3 regions of the Dactylosporangium sp. NPDC049140 genome follow, and region 2 is predicted to be linked to each of the others. Evidence: riboswitches for the same ligand, from Rfam matches in the RefSeq annotation. Region 2 holds a riboswitch; each other region holds the start of a gene.
The links. A riboswitch is a leader RNA that binds a small molecule or an ion and turns the genes downstream of it on or off. The one in region 2 is predicted to bind cobalamin.
Positions count from the first base shown of each region.

Region 1 (7,624 bases), on a different contig from region 2:
TCCACGCGCAGCCCGGCCGTGGCCAGGAAGACCGGCGCGAGCACCGACAGCACCACCGTCCGCAGCGGCGCCAGGTCGGTCCACAGTGGACGTCCGGGCTTCGCGTCGAGCTCGCCCGGCCGCTCGCGGGTCTGCCCGATGAGGATGCCGGCCACGAAGGCGCCGAAGAGCGCCTCCATCCCCATCGACTGGGTGGCGGCCGCGCCGAGCAGGACGAGGATCACGGCGACGGTGACCCGCACCCCGCCCTCGGCCGAGCGCCCCGCGACCCGCATCACCCGGCGGACCAGCGGGCGGCCGATCAGCAGGGCGGCGGCGAGGAAGCCCAGGAGGTACACCACCGACAGCACCACCGATCCGGCGTGGACCCCGGTCGTGGCCGCGGCCGCGACGATCGAGAGCAGGAACCAGCCGACGGCGTCGTCGACCGACCCGGCGGCCAGGGTCAGCTGCCCGATGTCGCGGTGCAGCAGCCCCATGTCGGCGAGGGTCTTGGCGATGACCGGGATCGCCGTGACGCACATGGCCACCCCGAGGAACAGCGCGAACACCCACCGGTCGGTCCGGCCGCTCAGCAGCGCGGCCGGCACCAGGAACCCGGCGCCGATGCCGAGGGCCAGGGGCAGCAGCAGCCCGGAGAGGCTGACCCGCACGCCGGTGAGGCCCCGGCGGCGGATCATCGCCGTGTCGAGCTGGGCGCCGGTGACCCCGACGAGCAGCAGCACGCCGATCTGGCCGACCGCGTCGACGAGGTGCAGCTGGCTGGCGTCGTCCGGGAAGAGCCACCGCAGCGCCCCGGGCGACCACGCGCCCAGCAGCGACGGGCCGAGGATCACGCCGGTCAGCAGCTCGCCCACGAGGGCGGGCAGCCGCAGCCGCACCGCGAGCCGGCCGAGCGCGAGCGCGACAAGCAGCAGCAGCGAGATCTGCAGCAGGAAGACGAGCAGGACGTGTGGAGCGAGGCTGGGTAGTGGATTACTCACCGTCATCCCCTTCGTGGTGATCGAGGTTCACCACTCCACGCTTCCAACAGCCATCGATCCCCGTCCACTCCCGTAAAGCCGTGACAGCGCGGACGTAGCGACGGATCGGCGTGAGCGCTCCGCCACCAGCCCCGCGTCCTGCGGCCCCACCGGCTCCTCCCGGTCGCGGACGCTGCGGCGGGCCGGCGGCTCGGCCACGTCGAGCAGGTCGAGCAGGCGGGCCAGGCCGACCCGGGACTCGAGCATCTCCCCCGCGACGAGCGTGAAGTCGTCCACCGAGCTGAACAGGTCGCGGCTGGCCAGCACGAACGTGACCACCACGCCGACGCTCACCCAGCCCGCGCCGGCCAGCAGCCCGCCCGCGACGAGCAGAGCGGCGCTGGTCAGGCGCTGGATCACCCACGTGACGTCGATCTACGTCGCGGCGCGCTGGGCGGCCCGGGCGGTGCGCAGGTAGCCGCCGGCCTCCTCGCGCATCCGCGCGAGCCAGGTCCCGGTGGCGCCGTCGATCTGCAGCTGCTGCACGACCTGAACCTCGCCGCCCGTTACGCCGGCCACGTGGTCGCGATGCGCGACGGCCGGATCGTGGCCCAGGGCGAACCGGCCGCCGTGTTCACGCCCGAGCTGCTGTCGTCGGTCTTCGGGCTCGAGGCGCTCGTGGTGCTCGTGGTGCCGGACCCGGCGACGGGTACGCCGCTGGTCGTCCCGCTGCCTAGAGTGGCGGTGTGAATCTCACCGCGCGCTTGCACGCCGCCGGCGACGTCCGGCTGGCCGAGGAGCCCACGCCCGAGCCCGGCCCGGGCGAGAGCCTCGTCGAGGTGACCGCGGTCGGGCTGTGCGGGTCGGACCTGCACTGGTACGCCGAGGGTGGCATCGGCGACGCCCGCATCGCGCACCCGATCGTCGGCGGCCACGAGATGGCCGGGGTGGTCCGCGGCGGCGCGCTGGACGGCGTGCGGGTCGCGATCGACCCGGCGATCCCGTGCCACCGCTGCGACCTGTGCCGGGCCGGGCACCCCAACCTCTGCCGCGACATCGTCTTCGCCGGGCACGGTCTGCGCGACGGCGGTTTGCAGCGGTGGCTCGTGTGGCCCACCGACCGCCTGTACCCGCTGCCCGAGGCCCTCACCGACGCCGACGGCGCCATGCTGGAACCACTGGGCGTGGCCGTGCACGCGGTCGACCTGGGCCACGTGCCCCTCGGCGCCGACGTCGCGGTCCTGGGCTGCGGCCCGATCGGCCTGCTGCTGATCCAGGTGGCCCGGGCCGCCGGGGCCGCCCGGGTGCTCGCGACCGACCCGCTCCCGCACCGCCGCGCGGCCGCCCGGGCCTACGGCGCCGACACCGTGCTCGACGCCACCGCGTCCGCCGACGAACTGGCCGCCTTCACCGGCGGCCGCGGCGCCGACGTGGCCTTCGAGATCGCCGGCACCGACGCCGCCATCGAGGCCGCCGTCACCGTCGTGCGCCCCGGCGGCCGGGTCGTGCTGGGCGGCATCCCGAGCACCGACACGTCGTCGTTCCCGGCCGCGGCCGCCCGGCGCAAGGGCCTGACGTTCGCGATGGTGCGGCGGATGAAGGAGGTGTACCCGCGGGCGCTCGCCCTGGTCGCCGCGGGCCGCGCGGACGTGCGCAACCTCGTGAGCCACCGCTACCCGCTGACCTCGGTCGCCGAGGCGTTCGTGGTCGCCAACGCCCGCCGGGGCCTGAAGGTCGTCGTCGAGCCGAGCGACCGCTAGGGCCGCCGCGTCACGGCGTGTGGGCGGCGACCGCGTCGCGCAGGGACGGGTCCGGCGGCGACTGGACCGCGGGCGGGCGGCCGCGCACCGCGTCCGAGGCGGCCTTCCACGCGGCGGCGACGTCGCGGGCCTGGTTCTTCCAGATCGTGATCGTCCGGCAGCCGTCGCACCCGGACGGCACGCCCCAGGCGTCGATGCCGACGCGGCGGCAGAGCGTCACCGCACGGTACAGATGGATGTCCTGGCTCACCAGGAGCGCCCGGGTCACGCCGTAGACGTCGCGGGCGCGGCGGCAGGTGTCGTACGTGTCCAGGCCGTAGGGGTCGACGACGACGCGGGACGGCTCGACGCCGTGCCGGGCGAGGTAGTCGCCCATCACCCGGACCTCGTTGCCCGAGCCGCCGTGCGCGTCGCCGGAGATGAGCAGGGCCTTGACCTTGCCCGCAACGATTAGGGCGGCGGCCTTGTCGAGCCGGTTGCGCAGGAACGTCATCGGGTCCTGGCCGCCGGGCGCGACCTGGGCGCCGAAGACGATTGCCACGTCGGCCGCCGGGGCCTGCTCGACCCCGACGAGGCGCCCGGCGGACGCCGCGCGGATCCAGACCGTCGGGGCCAGGCCCACCACGACGAGCACGACGGCGAGGACCGCGAGGCGCCGCAGCCACCGGCGGCGGCGCGGGCGCACCGGTTTCGGCTCGTCCGGCTCGGTCACCGGCTCCGGCGTGGTCACGTTCGGCATGCGGGCAGCATGGCAGGGCCCGGCCGCGCGTGCCGTCCCGCCGGCCCTGTCGGGTTTCGGCGCCGGCGCCGACTTGCCCGGTATTGGGCGGGTCACGGGCGGCTACGGTGCCGCGCATGATGCGAGCCCTGACCCTCACCCTGGTCGCGGTCGCCGTCGTGGCGGCGCTGCCGGCCGTCCCCGCCGCCGCGGCCTTCCCCGGAGCCAACGGCCGCCTGGCGTTCCAGCGCTTCGACGCCGCCGCCGGCGCGCTCGGCGACGTGTACACGGTCACCTCCTCCGGCAAGGGCCTGACCGACCTCACCGCCTCCCCGGCGGTCGAGGACCGGGACCCGGCCTGGTCCGCCGACGGCGCGCACATCGCGTTCCGGCGCTACGGGGCCGGCGCGGACCAGCTGTGGGTGATGGACGCCGACGGCGGCGGGCTGGCCGTCGTGCGGTTCAGCGGTACGGCGTCCGCCCCGGCCTGGTCGCCGGACGGCACCCGGCTGGTCTACGAGTGCTGGTCGGGCGGCGACACCGACATCTGCGTCATCGACGTCGACGGCGCCGACCTGACGGACCTGACCGGCACCGCCGGCGTCGCCGAGCACACGCCGGTGTGGTCGCCGGACGGCACGAGGATCGCCTACGCCGTCGACCTGGCCGCCGGCGGCAGCAGCCTGGTTGCGCTCGACCCGGTGACGCTGTCGGCGACGGCGGTCACCGCGCCCGCCGCCGGGGTGTACGACTCCCGCCCGGACTGGTCGCCGGACGGCACCCAGCTCGCGTTCGGGCGGTTCGTCGTGGGCAGCGGCTACGGCGGCGGGATCTACCGCACCGCGGCGTCGGGGGCCGGGCGGGCGAAGCTGGTGACCAGGCCCCGGGCGGGCAGCGACTCCCACCACACGATGCCGGCCTGGTCCCCCGACGGGACCCGGATCGCGTACTGCGACCTGGACGACGACGAGGCCTGGGGGCACATCTTCACGATCCGCCCCGACGGCACCGGCAACGCCCAGGTCACCTCCGGCGCGACGACGGACGAGGTCCCCGACTGGCGCCCGGTCTGAGCCCTACCAGCGGTCCTCGTGCCGGACCTGGTCCAGCGGGGAGCGCCGGCGCCAACCGTGGCGCTCCAGGTCGGGCACGTCGTGGCTCCGGCTCACCGGGCCCAGGCAGAGCCACGCCACGGGCCGTACGCCGGCCGGAATGCCGAGCAGGCCGCGCAGGAACTCCTCGCGGTAGAAGGAGACCCAGCCCAGGCCGAGGCCCTCGGCGGTGGCCGCGAGCCAGAGGTTCTGGATCGCCAGGCACACCGAGTACAGCCCGGCGTCGGCGATCGCGTGGCGGCCCAGCACCGCGGGGCCGCCGCGCCCCGCATCGTAGGTGACCACGACCGAGAGCGTGGACTCCAGCACCCCGTCGATCTTGATGCGGGCGAACCGCGCGGCCGCCTCGGCGTCGAGGGTCGCGGCGAACACGTCGCGCTCGCGGGACACGTGCGCGTGGAACTCCTCGCGCAGCGCGCGGTCGCGGACGACGATGAAGTCCCACGGCTGCGTCAGCCCGACGCTTGGCGCGGCGTGGGCGGCGGTCAGGATCCGGTCCAGCGCCTCGCCGGGCACCGGCGCGCCGGTGAACTCGGCGCGCACGTCGCGGCGGCGGTTGATGATGTCGTACAGGTCATGCGTCAAGGCAGGCTCCCGCTGCGCTCACACCCCGGGACAGGCCGGGGCCGTCGGTCGCGAGGCCGGTCTTCGGACTCCCGGATCGTCGCCCCTCCGCCCGCCTTCCCAGCCCTTCCGGGCCAGTGGCTACGCGTGCACGTGTGGGCGGCGGCTCCCCGGTCACCGCGGCGGGCCCGTGCCGGATTCTCACCGGCTTCCCGATTCTCCCCGCCGTCGCCGGCGGGGCACCTCGCTTCAGTTGATGCCGGCCCGCACGCTACCAGGAGGCAATAGGCTCGGCGCATGACGCAGACGCAGACGCACACGCTCGCCGTACCCGGCGCCGACCTGGTCTACGACGTCACCGGCCCGCTGCCGCCGGCGGACGGACGGCCGCCGCTGTTCATGATCGGCCAGCCGATGACCGCGGACGGGTTCGGCGCGCTCGCCGCGCACTTCCCGGACCGCACCGTCGTCACGTACGACCCGCGCGGCCTGGGCCGCAGCGCCCGCACCGACGGCGGGACCGACAACACGCCGCAGCAGCAGGCCGCCGACCTGCACCGGCTCGCCGCGCACCTCGGCGCCGGCCCGGTCGACGTGTTCGCCAGCAGCGGCGGCGCGGTGACCGCGCTGGAGTGGGTGAGCGCCCACCCGGACGACGTCGCCACGCTCGTCGCGCACGAGCCGCCGATCAACCCGATCCTGCCCGACGCGGCCGGCGCGGACCGGGCGCGGGCCGCGTTCAACGACGCGTACGAGACCGGCGGCAGCGGCCCGGGCATGGCCGCGTTCATCGCCATGACCTCGTGGCGGGGCGAGTTCACGGAGGAGTACTTCGCGCAGCCGGCCCCGGACCCGGCGATGTTCGGCATGTCCACCGCCGACGACGGCACCCGCGACGACCCGCTGCTGTCGCGGGACTCGTGGGCGGTCACCGACTACCGCCCCGATGTCGCGGCCCTGAACGCGTCCCCGGCCCGCATCGTGATCGGCGTGGGCGAGGAGTCGGCGCAGACGTACACCGCGCGCACCGCCGAGGCGATGGCCGCCCTCCTGGGCGGGCCGGCCACCGTGTTCCCGAGCCACCACGGCGGCTTCCTCGGCGGCGAGTTCGGCTACGCCGGCAAGCCGGAGGAGTTCGCCGCGAAGCTACGCGAGGTCCTCGCGGCCCCTCCGGCGGGCTGAGCGGCCGCGTCAGAGCAGCCCGGCGAGTTTGTACAACACGAGGGATCCGGCCACGGCGACGTTCAGGCTCACGCCGCTGCCCACCATCGGAATCTCCACCGCCCCGTCGAGCAGGTCGAGGGCCTCGGGCGGGATGCCCGTCGACTCGTGGCCGAGCACCATCACGGTGCGCCGGCGCGCGGCGGGCAGGTCGGCGAGGCGCACGGCCTCCTCGGCGAGCTCGACGCCCACGATGCGACTCCCGCCCGCACGCTCGGCGGCGAGCCACCGCAGCGGATCGCCGATGCGGTGGACGCACGCGGGGCGGCGCAGCGTGTTGCCGCGGGCGAGGGCCTCGTCGATCCAGGGGTACCGCGGGACGACGAGACAGGCCCCGACGGCGTCGCAGGTGCGCAGGAGGGTGCCGAGGTTGACGCCGTGCATGGGCCACAGCGGGGCGGCGAGGAGGTGTCCCCAGCAGCGGTGGGCGCGGGGACGGCGGGAGGAGCGCAGCTCGGACGGGGTCCGGACGCGAATGGCGGTGCTCACCATTGGGGCGTGCTTCGCGGCGCACGCGGGCCATCGACGGCAACAGGGCCGCTGCCCAGGGTAGGTCATTGCAGCGCCGCGCGCACCTCCGCGCGGGCGGTCCGGGTCGACGGCGGACGGCTCCCCATCATGCCCGGGCGGTATCGTCTCCACCGTGGCGTTGGGTGATCGGGGCGCGGAGTTCCTCGCCGCCGACGAGGTGGTGCAGGCCGACCATCCCGCCGTGCGGGCGGCCGCGGCTCGGCTGCGCGCCGGGCGGGCCGGCGACGTGGAGTTCGCTCGGGCGGCGTACGAGTTCGTGCGCGACGAGGTGCGGCACTCGTTCGACGCCGGGGACCCGCGGGTCACGGTGAGCGCCGCCGACGTGCTCGAGCACCGGGTCGGGCTGTGTTACGCCAAGTCGCATCTGCTCGCCGCGCTGCTGCGGGCCGAGGGGGTGCCGGCCGGGCTGTGCTACCAGCGCCTCGCCGCGGGCGGGGAGACGTTCGTGCTGCACGGGCTGGTCGCGGTACACCTCAATGGGCAGTGGCATCGGCAGGATCCGCGCGGGAACAAGGCCGGCGTCGACGCCCGGTTCTCCCTCGACGGGCCGCGGCTCGCGTTCGCGATCGACGCGGCGGCCGGGGAGTGCGACTACGCGACCGTGTTCGCGGCGGCCGACCCCGCGGTGCTGGCCGTGCTGCGCGCCACGACCGACGTGCTCACGCTGCGCACCGCGGGTCTGCCCGGCGAACTGAGCACCTAGCGGTCCAGGCCGCGCATGCGCGGGCGGGCCTCGCGCAGCCGGCGCCTCAGCAC
Region 1 covers NZ_JBEZDS010000006.1:261,330-268,953, reverse strand. The annotation lists gene AB0B76_RS13390 (cation:proton antiporter) at 1-983, opposite strand, end outside; gene AB0B76_RS13385 (hypothetical protein) at 1,011-1,382, opposite strand; gene AB0B76_RS13380 (hypothetical protein) at 1,398-1,541, opposite strand; partial or broken gene AB0B76_RS13375 (ABC transporter ATP-binding protein) at 1,494-1,712, shown strand; gene AB0B76_RS13370 (zinc-binding dehydrogenase) at 1,709-2,722, shown strand; gene AB0B76_RS13365 (ElyC/SanA/YdcF family protein) at 2,733-3,461, opposite strand; gene AB0B76_RS13360 (hypothetical protein) at 3,578-4,513, shown strand; gene bluB (5,6-dimethylbenzimidazole synthase) at 4,517-5,137, opposite strand; cobalamin riboswitch at 5,174-5,378, opposite strand; gene AB0B76_RS13350 (alpha/beta hydrolase) at 5,414-6,298, shown strand; gene AB0B76_RS13345 (TrmH family RNA methyltransferase) at 6,308-6,829, opposite strand; gene AB0B76_RS13340 (transglutaminase family protein) at 6,981-7,571, shown strand; gene AB0B76_RS13335 (hypothetical protein) at 7,568-7,624, opposite strand, start outside.
Region 1: linked by a shared signal. The riboswitch ahead of bluB (5,6-dimethylbenzimidazole synthase) and the one ahead of AB0B76_RS34480 (ribonucleoside-diphosphate reductase subunit alpha) in region 2 are both predicted to bind cobalamin.

Region 2 (7,624 bases):
CGAGCGCGGCGGTGCCGAACGTGCTCACCGCCCCGGCCGCCAAGCGGCTCACCCTGACCGCGCAGGGCGTCGAACAGCTGGGCAAGGCGCTCGGGTCGTCGTGCGACACCAAGCAGCCGATCAAGGTCCTGGTGCTCGACACGACCGCCGCCGGCCCCGACGTGGTCACCGACCAGCTGCCGCCCTGCGCGCGCGTCCGGTTCATCCTGGGCGCGGACTGGGGCACGATCGGCGACTGACCCCCGGGGGCGTCAGGCCGGGCCGGGGTCGACCGCCTCGCGGAGCAGGTCCCGGGCGGTGGTGTCGCCGTCGAGCTGGCGGTTGACGCGGTGGGTCACCTGCCAGCCGTGCTCGGTGCGGACGAACTCCCAGCGGTTGACGCCGGTACGCCAGATGCGGAAGCTGTCCGTCGCCTCGTCGCGCAGGACCAGCTGCGAGTAGGCGGTGGCCACGGCGCGGTCGCCCTCCACGTGCAGGTGCGGCAGGCCCTGCAGGTGGGCGGCGCCGGCGTGGATCAGCCGCTGGTGCAGCTCGCCGGTCACCATCTCCGCGATGGCCGCGCGGCCGTGCAGCACCGCCGGGAACGTGTCGTACACGCCGTTGTCGGTCCACAGCCCGGCGGCCGGCGCGGCGGACCCGCTGTCCACGGCCGGCCCGTACGTGGCGAGGATCTGCATGAGGGCCAGCCGGTCCTCGAGGTCCTGGACGCGGCGCTGCAGCTCGGCGAGCGCGTGGCCGGGAGGCTCAGTCATGCGGTACCCCCGGAAAGAACTGCGGGAAGATCTGCTGGAAGGCCTCGAGCTGTTCGACGCAGTGCCCGGCGTCGCGGTGGCGCAGGACGATGTTCAGCATCGTGGCCCCGGCCGCGTGCGACTCCTCGACGTGGCGGCGCGCGCCGCCGGGATCGGCGATCGGGTCCAGCGGCGGCGGGTTGAGGATGACGTCGAAGCCCGCCGGCCGCTCGACCGCGGCCAGCATGGCGGCGATCCGCTCCGGCGGCAGGCCGAAGGGGACCCACGCGTCGCCGAGCTCGACGGCCCGCCGCAGCGAGCGCGGGGTGTACCCGCCGATCCACAGCGGCACCCGGCGCCGCGGCGCGTGCGGGTCGATGCGGAAGTCCCGGAACCGGTGGTGCGTGCCCTCGTACTGCGGGAGCGGCTCGCCCCAGGCGGCGCGGATCGCCCGGATCGCGTCGTCGGCCGCGGCGCCCCGGCCCTCGAAGTCGGCCCCCAGCAACGCGAACTCCTCGCGCAGGCTGCCGACCCCGAGCCCGAGGACGACCCGGCCGCCGCTGAGCAGGTCCAGGGTGCCGTAGCTCTTGGCGATCGCCAGCGGGTGGTGGTACCCGAGGACGAGCACGTGGGTGGCGAGCCGGATGCTCGTCGTGCGCGCCGCGAGGAAGCTCAGGGTGGCCAGCGGGTCCCAGTACGTGCCGCCGGCGCGCGCGGCGATCCGGTCCGGCACGCCGACGTGCTCGCTGCAGGTGAGATGGTGGTAGCCGAGCCGGTCGGCCGCCTCGGCGATCCGGACGAGCTCGGCCGGCCCGGCCCCGGCCTCCCAGTCGCTGCTCTGCCCCGGGGGCCGGAAGACGACCGGGCTGAGAATGCCGCACCGCATGCGGCGAGGCTACCAAGCGCTTGCTTGATTAGGAAGACACGCTCGCGGGGTCAGAAGTCGTCGTCGAAGGTCACCGTGCCCGTCACGCCGTGCTGGTAGGCCGAGACCCGGCGTTCGAAGAAGTTGGACAGTTCCTGGACGTCCTGCAGCTCCATGAACGCGAACGGGTTGCGGCTGCCGTACAGCGGCTCGATGCCCAGGGTCGCCAGCCGGCGGTCGGCCACGTGCTGCAGGTACTCGCGCATGTCCGTCAGGGACAGGCCCGAGACGCCCTGCTCCAGCAGGTCCGCGGCGAACTGGACCTCGCACTCGACCGCCTCGGCCAGCATGTCGCGCACCTGCGCGGCCATCGTGTCGTCGAACAGGTCCGGCTCCTCGGCGCGGACGGTGTCCACGACGTCGAAGGCGAACGCCATGTGCATCGACTCGTCGCGGAACACCCAGTTGGTGCCCGAGGCGAGGCCGTGCAGCAGGCCGCGCGAGCGCAGGTAGTACACGTACGCGAAGGCGCCGTAGAAGAACAGGCCCTCGATGCACGCGGCGAAGCAGATGACGTTGAGCAGGAAGGCGCGCCGGTCGTCGCGGGTCTGCAGCGAGCGCAGCGCGAAGACCGAGTCGATCCACTTGAAGCAGAATGCCGCCTTGCGCGCGATCGACGGGATGTTGTCCACGGCCGCGAAGGCCGCGAAGCGCTCGGCCTCGTCGGGTACGTAGGTGTCGAGCAGGTTCAGGTAGAACTGGACGTGCACGGCCTCCTCGAACAGCTGGCGCGAGAGGTACAGCCTGCCCTCCGGCGAGTTCACGTGCTGGTACAGGTTCAGCACGAGGTTGTTCGCCACGATCGTGTCCCCGGTGGCGAAGAAGGCGACCAGCCGCGAGACCAGGTGCCGCTCGGCCGGGGTCAGCCGGTCCAGGTCCGGGCGGTCGCTGTGCAGGTCCACCTCCTCGACGGTCCACGTGTTCTTGATGGCGTCCTTGTACCGGTCGAAGAAGCGCGGGTACCGCATGGGCCGCAGGGTCAGGTCCAGGCCGGGGTTCAACAGGCGCGACGGCACCTCCGCAGGCTCCGGTACCGGCGCGAGAAGGCTGAGCCTCTGGTGAGCGGCCCCTCCGCTGCGCTCCGGGCCGCTCACTGGCAGGCCTCGCACGACTCGGGGTTCTCCAGGGAGCAGGCCACCGCGATGAGCGGGACCGTCGCCTGCTGGATGCGCGTCGCCGGGCGGGAGCGCAGGTAGTAGGTGGTCTTCAGGCCGGACTTCCAGGCGTGCAGGTACATCGAGGAGAGCTTGCCGATCGTTGGCGCGCTCATGAACAGGTTCAGCGACTGCGACTGGTCGATGTACGGCGCCCGCGCGGCGGCCAGGTCGATCAGGGCGCGCTGCGGCAGCTCCCACGCGGTTCGGTACAGGTCGCGGACGTCGGCCGGCAGCTCGCCGATGCCCTGCACCGAGCCCTCGGCGCGCTTGATCTGCTCGCGGACCTCCGGCGTCCAGAGGCCGCGGGTCTTGAGCTCGCGCACCAGGTACGAGTTGATCTGCAGGAACTCGCCCGACATCGTCTCGCGCTTGAACAGGTTGGACACCTGGGGCTCGATGCATTCGTAGCAGCCGGCGATCGAGGCGATGGTCGCGGTGGGCGCGATCGCCACGAGCAGCGAGTTACGCAGGCCGTTTTCCGCGATCTGTGTGCGCAGCGCGGCCCAGCGCTCGTCATCCGTGGTAACGCCCCACAGGTCCGGGTGCAGCACGCCCGCGGCCGCTCTGGTCTCGGCGTACGCCGGGTGCGGGCCGAACCGCGCGGCCAGATCCGCCGACGTCTCCAGTGCGGTGAGCAGAATTTCCTGCTGCACCGCTGTGGACAACGCCCGCGCGGCCTCCGAGTCGAACGGTAGTTTCAGCGCGAAGAAGGCGTCCTGCAGGCCCATCAGGCCGAGGCCGACCGGCCGCCACCGCGGGTTGGACGCCCCCGCCTGCCGCGAAGGGTAGTAGTTGATGTCGATGACGCGATCGAGGAAGACCACGGCGGTGCGGACCGTCTCCCGCAGCCGCTCCCAGTCGACGCCCGCGGCCGTCACGTGCGCGCCGAGGTTGATCGAGCCGAGGTTGCACACGGCGGTCTCGTCGTCGCTGCTGACCTCGAGGATCTCGGTGCACAGGTTCGACAGGTGGATGGTGTTGCGCGGGCCGCCGGTCTGGTTCGACAGGGCGTTGGCGCGGTCCTTGAACGTCATCCAGCCGTTGCCGGTCTGGGCGAGGGTGCGCATCATGCGGCCGTAGAGATCGCGGGCCTTGACGGTGCGCACCGCCTTCTTCTCGGCCGCGCGGTAGGCCGCGTCGAACGCCTCGCCGTAGAGGTCCGGCAGCTCGGGGGCGTCGGTGGGGTCGATCAGCGACCAGTCGCCGTCGGCCTCGACGCGGCGCATGAACTCGTCCGGCACCCAGTTGGCGAGGTTGAGGTTGTGGGTGCGGCGGGCGTCCTCGCCGGTGTTGTCCCGCAGCTCCAGGAACTCCTCGACGTCCGGATGCCACGGCTCCAGATACACGCACGCCGCGCCCTTGCGCCGCCCGCCCTGGTTCACCGCGGCGACACCCGCGTCAAGCGTCTTGAGAAAGGGCACGATGCCGTTGGATATCCCGTTGGTGCCGCGGATGAGTGCGCCCCGCCCGCGCACGCGCGACCACGAGATCCCGATGCCGCCGGAGAACTTCGACAGCCGCGCGACCTGGTGGTAGCGCTCGTAGATGGAGTCGAGCTCGTCCCGGGGCGAGTCGACGAGGAAGCACGACGACATCTGCGTGTGCCGGGTGCCGGAGTTGAACAGCGTCGGGGAGCTCGGGAGGTAGGCCAGGGAGGACATGAGGCGGTAGAACCCGATCGCCTCGCCCGGGGTCTGCGACAGGCCGCAGGCCACGCGCAGCAGCCAGTACTGCGGCGTCTCCACGACCAGGCGGGCCTCGGGGTGGCGCAGCAGGTAGCGGTCGGCGACCGTACGCAGGCCGAAGTACTCGAACCGCAGGTCCCCGTCGAGGTCGACGGCGTCGTCGAGCTTGCGCGCGCTCGCTGCGACGAACGCGGCGGTGTCGTCGCCGATCAGGCCGAGCTGGTGGCCGTAGCGGATCGACTGGCTGAAGCTCGCGACGCCCTGGCCGCGCACCTCCTTGTCCACGTACGCGGCCAGCAGCCGCGCGGCCAGCCGCGAGTACTGCGGCTCCTCCCCGATGAGCTCCGCCGCCGTCTGGATCGACAGCTTGTCCAGCTCGGCGGTGCTCGCCCCGTCGTACAGCCCGCTGATCGTGCGGGTCGCGACGCGCAGCGGGTCGACCTCGTCCAGGTCACCGGCCCACCGCTCGACCGCGCGCACGATCTTGTTCACGTCAACGGCCTCGGTGTCGCCGTTGCGCTTGCGTACCTGCATCCGCGTGCCCTTTCTCGCCTCAGGTCGGAGGGCCGAAGGAGCGCGCGGAGACGCCGCCGGGACCCCTGCGGCGGCATGCGGCCAGGGTCCGGCTCGTGGCGTCGGCCGTCCCGCGCGGCCTTCGACCGCCGCGCACCGGGCGGTGCGCGGCGCGCTGGCAGGTCTTCGGACTCGTGGGCGCCGAGCGCATGCCTACTGACCGTCGCTTCCCAGGCCTGATCGGGCCCAGTGCACATGACGGCGATCGTTCCCACTGACCGCTGCGGGGCAGTCCCGGACTCGCACCGGGTTCCCTCTTGCCTCGGCCGCCCTGGGCGGGCGGCCGAACCAGCTGTGGTCATCACTATATATAGGGCCGCCCGAGAATTGGAAACACCAGATGTCGTGTCGGCGTGTCGCGGCTCAGGCGAACATCTCGGCGAGCATCTCCGGGCCGACCGGGATGGCGGCGGGGCGGTAGGCGGGCGGCGGGGTGCCCATCAGCTCGCGCACCAGGAAGTCCCAGCAGCGCTTGCGCACGTACGCGAGGCAGTCCAGGAACGTGTGCTCGGCCCCGGGCACGATGAGCAGCTCGAAGTCCTTGTCCGCGGCGATGAGCCGGTCGGCCAGGCGCAGCGTGTGGTCCGGATGGACCTGGTCGTCGAGCTCGCCGTGGACGAGCAGCAGCGGGCCGGCCAGCCGGGCGGCAAGGTCCACATTGGACGTCCGGGCCCAGGCGTCCGGGTCGTCCGCGCCGTCGTAGGACTCCACGAAGCCGGCGTTGAAGCAGCGGGCGTCGTGCGAGCCGGCCAGCGCGACGCCGGCCCGGTACACCTCGGGGAAGTCCAGCATCGCCCGCGCCGCGGCGAACCCGCCGCCGGAGTGCCCGAACGCGCCGACCCGGTCGAGGTCCATCCACGGCCGGTCTGCGGCGAGTTGCCGCAGCGCGGCGACGTGGTCGGCCAGGCCCCCGGCGTCGCCGAGGCGGCCGTAGGAGGCGTCGTGGAAGGCCTTGCCGCGCCCCGGGGTGCCGCGCCCGTCGAGCGCGACGACCACGAACCCGAGCGCGGCGAGGGGCTCGGCGTCCAGGCCCATGCCGCCGGGGTCGAAGCCGGGCTCGACCCGGCCGACCTGCGGGCCCGGGTAGAGGCTGTCCACGACCGGGTAGCGGCGCGCGGGGTCGAAGCCGTGCGGGCGGTACAGCACCCCGTAGACGTCCGTCACGCCGTCGGCCGCCTTGACGCGGAAGCGCTCGGGCGGGGTCCAGCCGGTGGCCTCGAGCCGGGTGATGTCGGCCCGCTCGAGCTCGACCAGCACGCGCCCGGTCCAGTCGCGGACGGTGGTCACCGGCGCGGTGTCCACCGTGGACGCGCTGTCGACGAAGTACCCCCGGTGCCCGGGCAGCGTCACGACGTGGTCGAGCTCGTCGTCGGTGAGCCGGGCGAAGCCGGTGCCGTCCAGGCCGGCCCGGCACACGGTGCGCCGGTACGGGTCGGCCTCGACGAGGCCGGCGGCGGTGAAGTACACCGTGCGCTCCGCCTCGTCGACGTGCAGGATCTGCCGCACCGACCAGGGCCCGGAGGTGACCCGGCCCAGCGGCGCGCCGGTGTGCCGGTCGTAGCGGTACAGGTGGCCGGAGCCGTCACGCTGGGAGTACCACAGCACCTCGTCGGCCAGCACGCGCACGATCGGCGGCTCGTAGGCCCACTGGTTGGGCTCCACCCGGGTCGCGCCGGCCTCGCTGAGCACGGTGGTGACGGCGCCGGTGGCCGGGTCCAGGCGGTGCAGCGCGAGGGTGTGGCGGTCGCGGGGCTGGCCGAGGAAGTACACGGCCGAGCCGTCCGCGGCCCACCAGGCCCACTTGATCATGATGGGTGACAGCTGCGGCATGAGCAGGGGCTCGGTCTGCGCGCGGACCACCGTGCCGGTCGCGACGTCCAGCACCACGAGCTCGGCGAGCGGGAGATGCTCGTCGCCGGGGTAGGCGTACCGCTGCGGGTGCGTGCGCGGCGGGCCGCCGTCGGCCGGCCGGGCCTCGACGAGGTGGGTCTCGCGCACGTGGCGCTCGTCGGTGCGGTGGGCCAGCACCCGGCTCGAGTCCGGCGACCAGGCGGTCGCCGGCGGCAGGTGCGGCAGGCCGATCTTGCGCAGCAGCGTGGCGTTGCCGGTGCTTTCGGGGCCGCTGCCGTACCCGTAGTGGGCCTCGCCGTCGGTGGTCAGCGCCCACTCGCGGCCGTCGGCGCGGGAGCGGGCCCACAGGTCGTGCCCGCGCCGCGACACCGCGACCGTCCCGTCGGGCGACGGCACCTCGAGGGGGCTGCCCGGCGGCGTGAACGTGGCCCGCTCGCAGGCGTAGCCGTCCAGGTCGCAGCGCCAGTACTCGCCGAGCGCGAAGAACTCCACGGCGTCGCCGGCGGGCACGATCGCCGCGAACGGCAGCGCCTCCGGGTCGACCGGCTGACCGGCCGCCGCGGCCAGGGCGGCGGCGAGCCGGTCGTGGTCGAAGAAGGGCTCGCGGATGCCCGCGGCCGGGTCGACGCGCAGGAAGTGGCCGTTCGCGGTGTACCAGAACCCGCCGTCGACCCACTGCGGCCTGATCTTGTCACCGGCGAC
Region 2 covers NZ_JBEZDS010000027.1:32,621-40,244, reverse strand. The annotation lists gene AB0B76_RS34500 (hypothetical protein) at 1-239, shown strand, start outside; gene AB0B76_RS34495 (nuclear transport factor 2 family protein) at 252-752, opposite strand; gene AB0B76_RS34490 (TIGR03619 family F420-dependent LLM class oxidoreductase) at 745-1,617, opposite strand; gene AB0B76_RS34485 (ribonucleotide-diphosphate reductase subunit beta) at 1,668-2,624, opposite strand; gene AB0B76_RS34480 (ribonucleoside-diphosphate reductase subunit alpha) at 2,747-5,032, opposite strand; cobalamin riboswitch at 5,171-5,379, opposite strand; gene AB0B76_RS34475 (DPP IV N-terminal domain-containing protein) at 5,435-7,624, opposite strand, start outside.

Region 3 (7,624 bases), on a different contig from region 2:
TGGCTCCGCCGCCGGGGACCGTGGGCGGCGCCGAGGCCGTGCACCGGCTGGCCGACCGCGTGGCCGCGGGGCTGCCGGACGATGTGCTCGGGTTCCTGACGTGGTTCGCCGTGCGCGTGGGCGCCCGCCGGCTGGCCGACGCGGCGGCGTTGCACACCGACGAGGCCGCCGAAATCCTGGAAAATCAGGCGATGCTGGTCGGTGAGCTGCAGTACGCCCTCGTCAACGACGACCGCGCCGGCGCGGAGCGGACCCTGCGTGCGCTCGCACCCACGTACGAGCGGCTGGCCGGCGCGCTGTGACGACGGTGATCGTGCGCGCTTGCCTGCGGGACGGCCACGGCGGCAGCCCGACGACTGTCGTGGCCGACGAGGACACCCCCGCGTCGAGGCCGGCGGAGCCTGCCGGGCCTGGCCGGCCGGCGCGGACGACTGCCGCATTGCGGTAGGCGCCGGCCGCACGTAGTCAGCCGGCGGCGAGGTCGAGCACGCCGCACACCGCTCGCTCCACCGCCGCACGCGTCGGGGGCGGGCCCGTCCGGTCGGCGAAGAGCAGGTGCGCGGAGCCGATCAGCATCCCGGCCAGGCCCTGGACGTCCGGGCCCGGCGCGACGCGGCCCCGGTCGCGCTCCGCCTCCAGGTAGTCGGCGAGCATGCGGGCCGCCTCGGTCAGCACCGGCACGCCGGCCGGCCAGGTCTCGCGCAGCCGGGCCCGCAGCTCGTCGCGGAACGTCACCAGCGCCACGATCGCCACCGCGACCGAGCCGAACACGGCCACCAGCGCGTCGGTGACGTTGCCGGCCACGGTCCCGGTGCCCGCCGCCGAGCGCAGGGCCAGGGCCTGCGGGGCCATGCGGTCCACCCGGTCGAGCACGAACGACGCCAGGAAGTCGTCGAAGTCCGCGAAGTGCTTGTGCAGCACGCCCTTCGCCACCCCGGCCTCCGTCGTGACGGCGCGGCTCGTCAGGCCGCTCGGGCCGTCGCGCAGCAGAACCCGGTCCGCGGCCTCGAAGAGCTGCTCGCGGACGTCACGGATGGCGACCCCGGTCGGCATGCCGAACTCCCTTGCTAAGTGGGCGCTTGCCCATTAGCGTGGGCACATGCCCACTCTACCGCACGAGCAGCGAGCGGTCGCGGAGTCCTTCGGCGCCGACGCCGAGCGCTACGACCGGGCCCGCCCCGGCTACCCCGACGCCCTCATCGAGCGCATCGTCGCGCAGAGTCCCGGAACATCCGTGCTCGACGTCGGCTGCGGCACCGGCATCGTCGCCCGGCAGCTGCGGGCGGCCGGGCGCACCGTGCTCGGCGTCGACCCCGACGAGCGCATGGCCGAGGTCGCGCGCCGCCAGGGCCTCGAGGTCGAGGTCGCGAAGATCGAGGAGTGGGACCCGGCCGGGCGCGTCTTCGACGCCGTCGTCGCCGGGCAGACGTGGCACTGGGTCGAGCCCGGCGCGGGCGCGGCCGCCGTGGCGCGGGCGCTGCGGCCGGGCGGGCTCGTCGCCCTGTTCTGGAACGGCGTCGAGCCGCCGCCGGAGGTCGCCGAGGCCACCGCGGAGGCCCTGCGGGGCCACGTGCCGCTGCCGCCGCGGTTCTCGTTCGGCGGCGAGGCCTACCGCCCGCTCGCCGACCGGGCCGCCGACGGCCTGCGCGCCACGAACGCGTTCACCGACCCGGAGCCGTGGACGTTGCCGTGGGAGCGCGAGTACACCCGCGCGGACTGGCTCGAGCAGCTGTCGACGTCCGGCTTCGTCAACCGGCTGCCGCCCGCGACGCTGAGCGCGGTGCTCGCCGGCATCCGGACCCCGGACGCGTTCGTCGTGCGCTACAGCACCGTCGTCGCCGCGGCGCACCGGCGGCCCTAGGCGTCGTCCTCGAGGTCGCCCTCCGTCTGGAGGTACACCTCGCGCAGTCCGTCCAAAGTAGACGGCTCGGGGTGCTCCCACAGGCCCCGCTCGGCCGCCTCCAGCAGGCGCTCGGTGATGCCGTGCAGCGCCCACGGGTTCGACTCGGTCAGGAACTTCTGGTTGTCCGGGTCGAACACGTAGGACTCGGCCAGCTTCTCGTACATCCAGTCCGCCACGACCCCGGCGGTGGCGTCGAAGCCGAACAGGTAGTCGACCGTGGCCGCGAGCTCGAACGCCCCCTTGTACCCGTGCCGGCGCATCGCGGCGAGCCAGCGCGGGTTGACCACCCGGGCCCGGAAGACCCGCGCGGTCTCCTCGCTGAGCGTCCGGGTCCGCACGGCGTCCGGGTTCGTGCTGTCGCCGACGTACGCCGCGGGGGCCCGCCCGGTCAGTGCACGCACGGTCGCCACCATGCCGCCGTGGTACTGGAAGTAGTCGTCGGAGTCGGCGATGTCGTGCTCGCGCGTGTCGGTGTTCTTGACCGCCACGCTGATCCGCTTGTAGGCGCCCTCCATGTCGGTCCGCGCCGCGATCCCGTCGACGCCGCGGCCGTACGCGTAGCCGCCCCAGACCGCGTAGACCTCGGCGAGGTCGCGGTCGTCGCGCCAGTTCCGGCTGTCGATGAGCGGCAGGATGCCGGCCCCGTAGGCGCCGGGCTTGGAGCCGAAGACGCGCAGGGTCGCCCGCCGCTCGTCGCCGTGCTCGGCGACGTCGGCCGCGACGTGCGCCCGGACGAAGTTCACGTCGACCGGCTCGTCGGCCGCGGCGGCCAGCTGGACGGCGTCGTCCAGCAGCGCCACCACGTGCGGGAAGGCGTCGCGGAAGAAGCCGGAGATGCGCATGGTCACGTCGATGCGCGGCCGGTCCAGCTCGGCCGGGTCGATGAGCTCGAGCCGGGTGACCCGGCGCGACGCCTCGTCCCACACCGGACGGACGCCGAGCAGGGCGAGCGCCTCGGCGATGTCGTCGCCGGCGGTGCGCATGGCGCTGGTGCCCCACATCGACAGCCCGACCGAGCGGGGCCAGTCGCCGTGGTCGGCGCGGTACCGCGCGAGCAGCGAGTCGGCCATGGCCTGCCCCGTCTCCCAGGCGAGCCGCGAGGGGACGGCCTTGGGGTCCACGGAGTAGAAGTTGCGGCCGGTCGGCAGCACGTTGATGAGCCCGCGCAGCGGCGAGCCGCTGGGCCCGGCGGGCACGTAGCCGCCGTCGAGCGCGTGCAGCACCATGGTGAGCTCGTCGGTGGTGCGCTCCAGGCGCGGCACGATCTCCTCGGCCGCGAAGCGCAGAACTCGTACAACTTCCGGATTATCGGAAATATCCGAAAAATCGGCTGAGGACCAGTTTCGTCCCTCCATGGCGGCGACCAGCGCCCGCGCCCGCGCCTCGACGTCGTCGACGGCCGCCCGGTCCACAGTGGACTCGTCGTGGCCGAGCGCCTCGCGCAGCCCGGGCAGCGCGGCGACCTGGCCGCCCCACATCTGCCGGGCCCGGAGCATGGCCAGGACGAGGTCGACGCGGGCCTCGCCGGACGGCGCCTGGCCCAGAATGTGCAGCCCGTCGCGGATCTGCACGTCCTTGACCTCGCACAGCCAGCCGTCGACGTGCAGCAGGAAGTCGTCGAACTCGGCGTCGTGCGGCCGGTCGTCCAGGCCCAGGTCGTGGTCGAGCTTGGCCGCCTGGATCAGGGTCCAGATCTGGGCCCGGATCGCCGGCAGCTTGGCCGGGTCGAGCGCGGCGATCGTGGCGTGCTCGTCGAGCAGCTGCTCCAGGCGGGCGATGTCGCCGTACGAGTCGGCGCGGGCCATCGGCGGCACCAGGTGGTCCACGAGCGTGGCGTGCGCGCGGCGCTTGGCCTGGGTGCCCTCGCCCGGGTCGTTGACGAGGAACGGGTAGATGAGCGGCAGGTTGCCCAGGGCCGCGTCCGCGCCGCAGCCGGCCGACATCCCGACCGTCTTGCCCGGCAGCCACTCGAGGTTGCCGTGCTTGCCGACGTGCACGACCGCGTGGGCGCCGAACTCGTCGGCCAGCCACCGGTACGCGGCCAGGTAGTGGTGCGAGGGCGGCAGGTCGGGGTCGTGGTAGATGGCGACCGGGTTCTCGCCGAAGCCGCGCGGCGGCTGCACCATCACCACCACGTTGCCCCGCCGCAGCGCCGCGAGCACGATGGCGCCGTCGGACGGGTCGACGAACAGCTCGCCGGGCGCCGGGCCCCAGTGCCGCTCCATCCCGGCCCGGAGGCCCTCGTCCAGGCCGTTGAAGAACGAGACATAGGCCGAAGCCGGAATGCGGACCGGGTTGCCCTGTAGCTGCTCCTCGGTGAGCCAGTTGACGTCCTGCCCACCGGCCGCGATGAGCTCGTGGATGAGCGCGTCACCGTCGGACGGGAAGCCCTCCCCGAGGTCGTACCCGCGCTCCTGCAGCGCCGCCAGCAGCCGCACCACGCTGGCGGGCGTGTCGAGGCCGACGGCGTTGCCGATCCGGGAGTGCTTCGTCGGGTACGCGCTCAGCATCACGACGATCCGCTTGTCCGCGTTGGCCAGGCGCCGCAACCGCGCGTGGGCCGCGGCGATCCCGGCCACGCGCCCCGCCCGCTCCGGGTCGGCGACGTAGACGGTCAGGCCGTCCTCGTCGACCTCCTTGAACGAGAACGGGACCGTGATGAGCCGCCCGTCGAACTCCGGGATGGCGACCTGGGTCGCGGTGTCCAGCGGCGACAGCCCGTCGTCATTGCCGTCCCACGTCTCGCGGCTGCTGGTCAGGCACAGCCCCTGCAGGATCGGCACGTCGAGCGCGGCGAGCGCGCCGACGTCCCAGGCCTCGTCCTCGCCGCCGGCCTGCGCGTCGGCCGGGCGGGTGCCGCCGGCCGCGAGCACGGTCACGACGAGCGCGTCGGCCCGGCGCAGGGTGTCGAGCAGCTCGGGCGGGGCGGTGCGCAGCGACGCGGCGAAGACCGGCAGCGGGCGGGCGCCCTCGGCCTCCAGCGCGGTGCACAGGCCCTCGACGAACGCGGTGTTGCCGGCCACGTGGTGGGCCCGGTAGTAGATGACGGCCACGGTCGGCCCGTCGACCGGCGCGGCCGTGCGCTCCAGCACGCCCCACACGGGCGTCTCGACCGGGGCGGCGAAGCCGTGGCCGGTGAGCAGGACCGTGTCGGAGAGGAAGCGGTGCAGCTCGGCGAGGTTGGCCGGGCCGCCGAAGGCCAGGTAGGCGTGGGCCTGCGCGGCGAGGCCGGCCGGCACCGTGGAGTGGCTCATGAGCTCGGCGTCGGGGGCCTGCTCGCCGCCGAGGATCACCACCGGGAGCCCGGTGGCGAGCAGCGTGTCGAGGCCGTCCTGCCAGTCGCGGTACGCCCCCAGGAACCGCACCACGATCAGCTCGGCGCCCGCGGCCAGCCCGGGCAGGTCGTCCACGGTGGTCCGCGACGGGTTGGCCAGGCGCCAGCCGGCGCCGCTGGCCCGCGCGCTGAGCAGGTCGGTGTCGGACGTCGACAGCAGCAGGATCACGCCGGTCCTCCCTCGGGGTCCGCGCCCCAAGACGGTGGGTTGGGTCCGGCGACGGAAAGTATCCTGGCTCCCGGATCGTCTCCGGTCACAGTGGCGGGACCGTCCCGGACTCGCACCGGGTTCCTCCCACATCGCCGTTGTACAGCGCCGCCAACTCTTCAGGACGAGCCTGGGCGCCGTCAAGCGCAGGTAGTATCCGCCCCGTGCAGGCTCCCAGCGGACGCGACGCCCCCGACCGGTGCCCCGGCGCCGTGCAGGTCCACGCGGCCGCCGACGGCGGGCTGGCGCGCGTCCGGCTGCCCGGCGGGCGGATCACCGGGGCCCAGCTCGCGGTCCTGGGCGCCGCCGCGGCCGAGCTCGGGGACCCCGCCCTGGAGCTCACCTCCCGCGGGAACGTGCAGGTCAGGGCGCTGCGGCCGGGCGCCGAGCACGAGCTGGCGGCCCGCCTGACCGACGCCGGCCTGCTGCCCTCGGCCACCCACGAGCGGGTCCGCAACATCGTCGCCAGCCCGCTGGGCGCCGCGGTCCGCCCGCTGGTCGCCGAGCTCGACGCGCTGCTGTGCGCCTCGCCCGCCCTCGCGGCGCTGCCGGGCCGGTTCCTGGCCACGATCGATGACGGCCGCGGCGACGTGACGCCGCTGCTCGGCGACGTGGGCCGACACGGTTCCCGGTTGGTTCTGGCGGGTGTACCCACTGAGCTTCACGGCGGCCCCGAGCTGCTCGTACGCGCCGCGGAGGCCTTCCTGGCCGAGCGGGCCGCGCAGGGCGCCAACGCGTGGCGGCTCGCCGAGCTGGCCGACGGCCCGGCCCGGGTCGCCGCGCGGCTCGGCACCGGACTCGCGACCGTCCGGCTCGCGCGCTCGGACGCGCCCGAGCCCGGGATCCACGGCTCGTCCGCGGTGCTCGTCGTGCCGCTCGGGCTGCTCACCGCGGCCCAGTCGGCGACGCTCGCGGCCGCGGCGGAAGAGATCATCGTCACGCCGTGGCGGACCGTCGTGGTCCCGGCTCCGGCGATGTCCGACGCTGTGGCGTCCGGACTCGTCGCCGACCCCGCCTCGCCGTGGGCCGGGGTGACCGCGTGCGCCGGCCGGCCGGGCTGCGCCAAGGCGCTCGCCGACGTCCGCGCGGACGCCCGGGCCGCGGTGGCCGCGGGCACGCACGAGCCGGCGCACTGGGTCGGATGCGAGCGCCGGTGCGGCGCGCCGAAGGGAAGGCACGTGGAGATGCTGGCGACGGGCGCGGGCTACCGCCGGAGCGTGACGTGAGCGGTCCGGAGCGGAGCGGAGGGGCCGCTCACCATGGGCTCAGTGTTGTCGCGCCGTCGCCGGAGCCTGCGGAGGTGACGGCGTGAGCGGTCCGGAGCGGAGCGGAGGGGCCGCTCACCATGGGCTCAGTGTTGTCGCGCCGTCGCCGGAGCCTGCGGAGGTGGCGGCGTGAGCGGTCCGGAGCGAAGCGGCGCCCGGTCTGGGTCGATCTCCGCGAAGCGACATCGAGCCAGACTGGGCGTTGGGGCCGCTCACCATGGGCACAGCTTTGTCGCGCCGGCGCCGGAGCCTGCGGAGGTGACGGCGTGAGCGGGTACATCCGCGACGGGGCCGAGATCTACCGGCGCTCGTTCGCCACCATCCGGGCCGAGGCCGACCTGTCCGGGCTGCCGGACGACGTGGCCCGGGTCACGGTCCGCATGATCCACGCCTGCGGCATGGTCGACCTGCCCGCCGACGTCGGCTACTCCCCCGGCGTCGTCGCGGCCGCGCGCGCCGCCCTGCGGTCGGGCGCGCCGATCCTCTGCGACGCCGAGATGGTCGCGTCGGGGGTGACCCGCGCGCGGCTGCCCCGGGACAACGAGGTCGTGTGCACGCTGCGCGATCCGGCGGTACCGCCGCTGGCTCTAGAATTGGCCAACACGCGCAGCGCGGCCGCGCTCGAGCTTTGGCGGGGCCGCATCGACGGCGCCGTGGTGGCCGTCGGCAACGCCCCCACCGCCCTGTTCCGGCTGCTGGAGCTGGTCGCCGAGGGGGCCGGCACACCCGCCGCGGTGATCGGCATCCCGGTCGGGTTCATCGGCGCCGCCGAGTCGAAGGCGGCGCTGGCCGCGTCCGGCCTCGAGCACCTGGTGGTGCACGGCCGCCGGGGCGGCAGCGCGATGACGGCCGCCGCCGTCAACGCGATCGCGAGCGAATCGGAATGAGTGGCGCAGCATGAGCGAGGACAGTGG
Region 3 covers NZ_JBEZDS010000012.1:181,717-189,340, reverse strand. The annotation lists gene AB0B76_RS21820 (hypothetical protein) at 1-302, shown strand, start outside; gene AB0B76_RS21815 (TetR family transcriptional regulator) at 466-1,053, opposite strand; gene AB0B76_RS21810 (class I SAM-dependent methyltransferase) at 1,100-1,861, shown strand; gene cobN (cobaltochelatase subunit CobN) at 1,858-5,406, opposite strand; cobalamin riboswitch at 5,442-5,573, opposite strand; gene AB0B76_RS21800 (precorrin-3B synthase) at 5,610-6,671, shown strand; gene AB0B76_RS21795 (precorrin-8X methylmutase) at 6,977-7,597, shown strand; gene AB0B76_RS21790 (precorrin-2 C(20)-methyltransferase) at 7,608-7,624, shown strand, end outside.
Region 3: linked by a shared signal. The riboswitch ahead of cobN (cobaltochelatase subunit CobN) and the one ahead of AB0B76_RS34480 (ribonucleoside-diphosphate reductase subunit alpha) in region 2 are both predicted to bind cobalamin.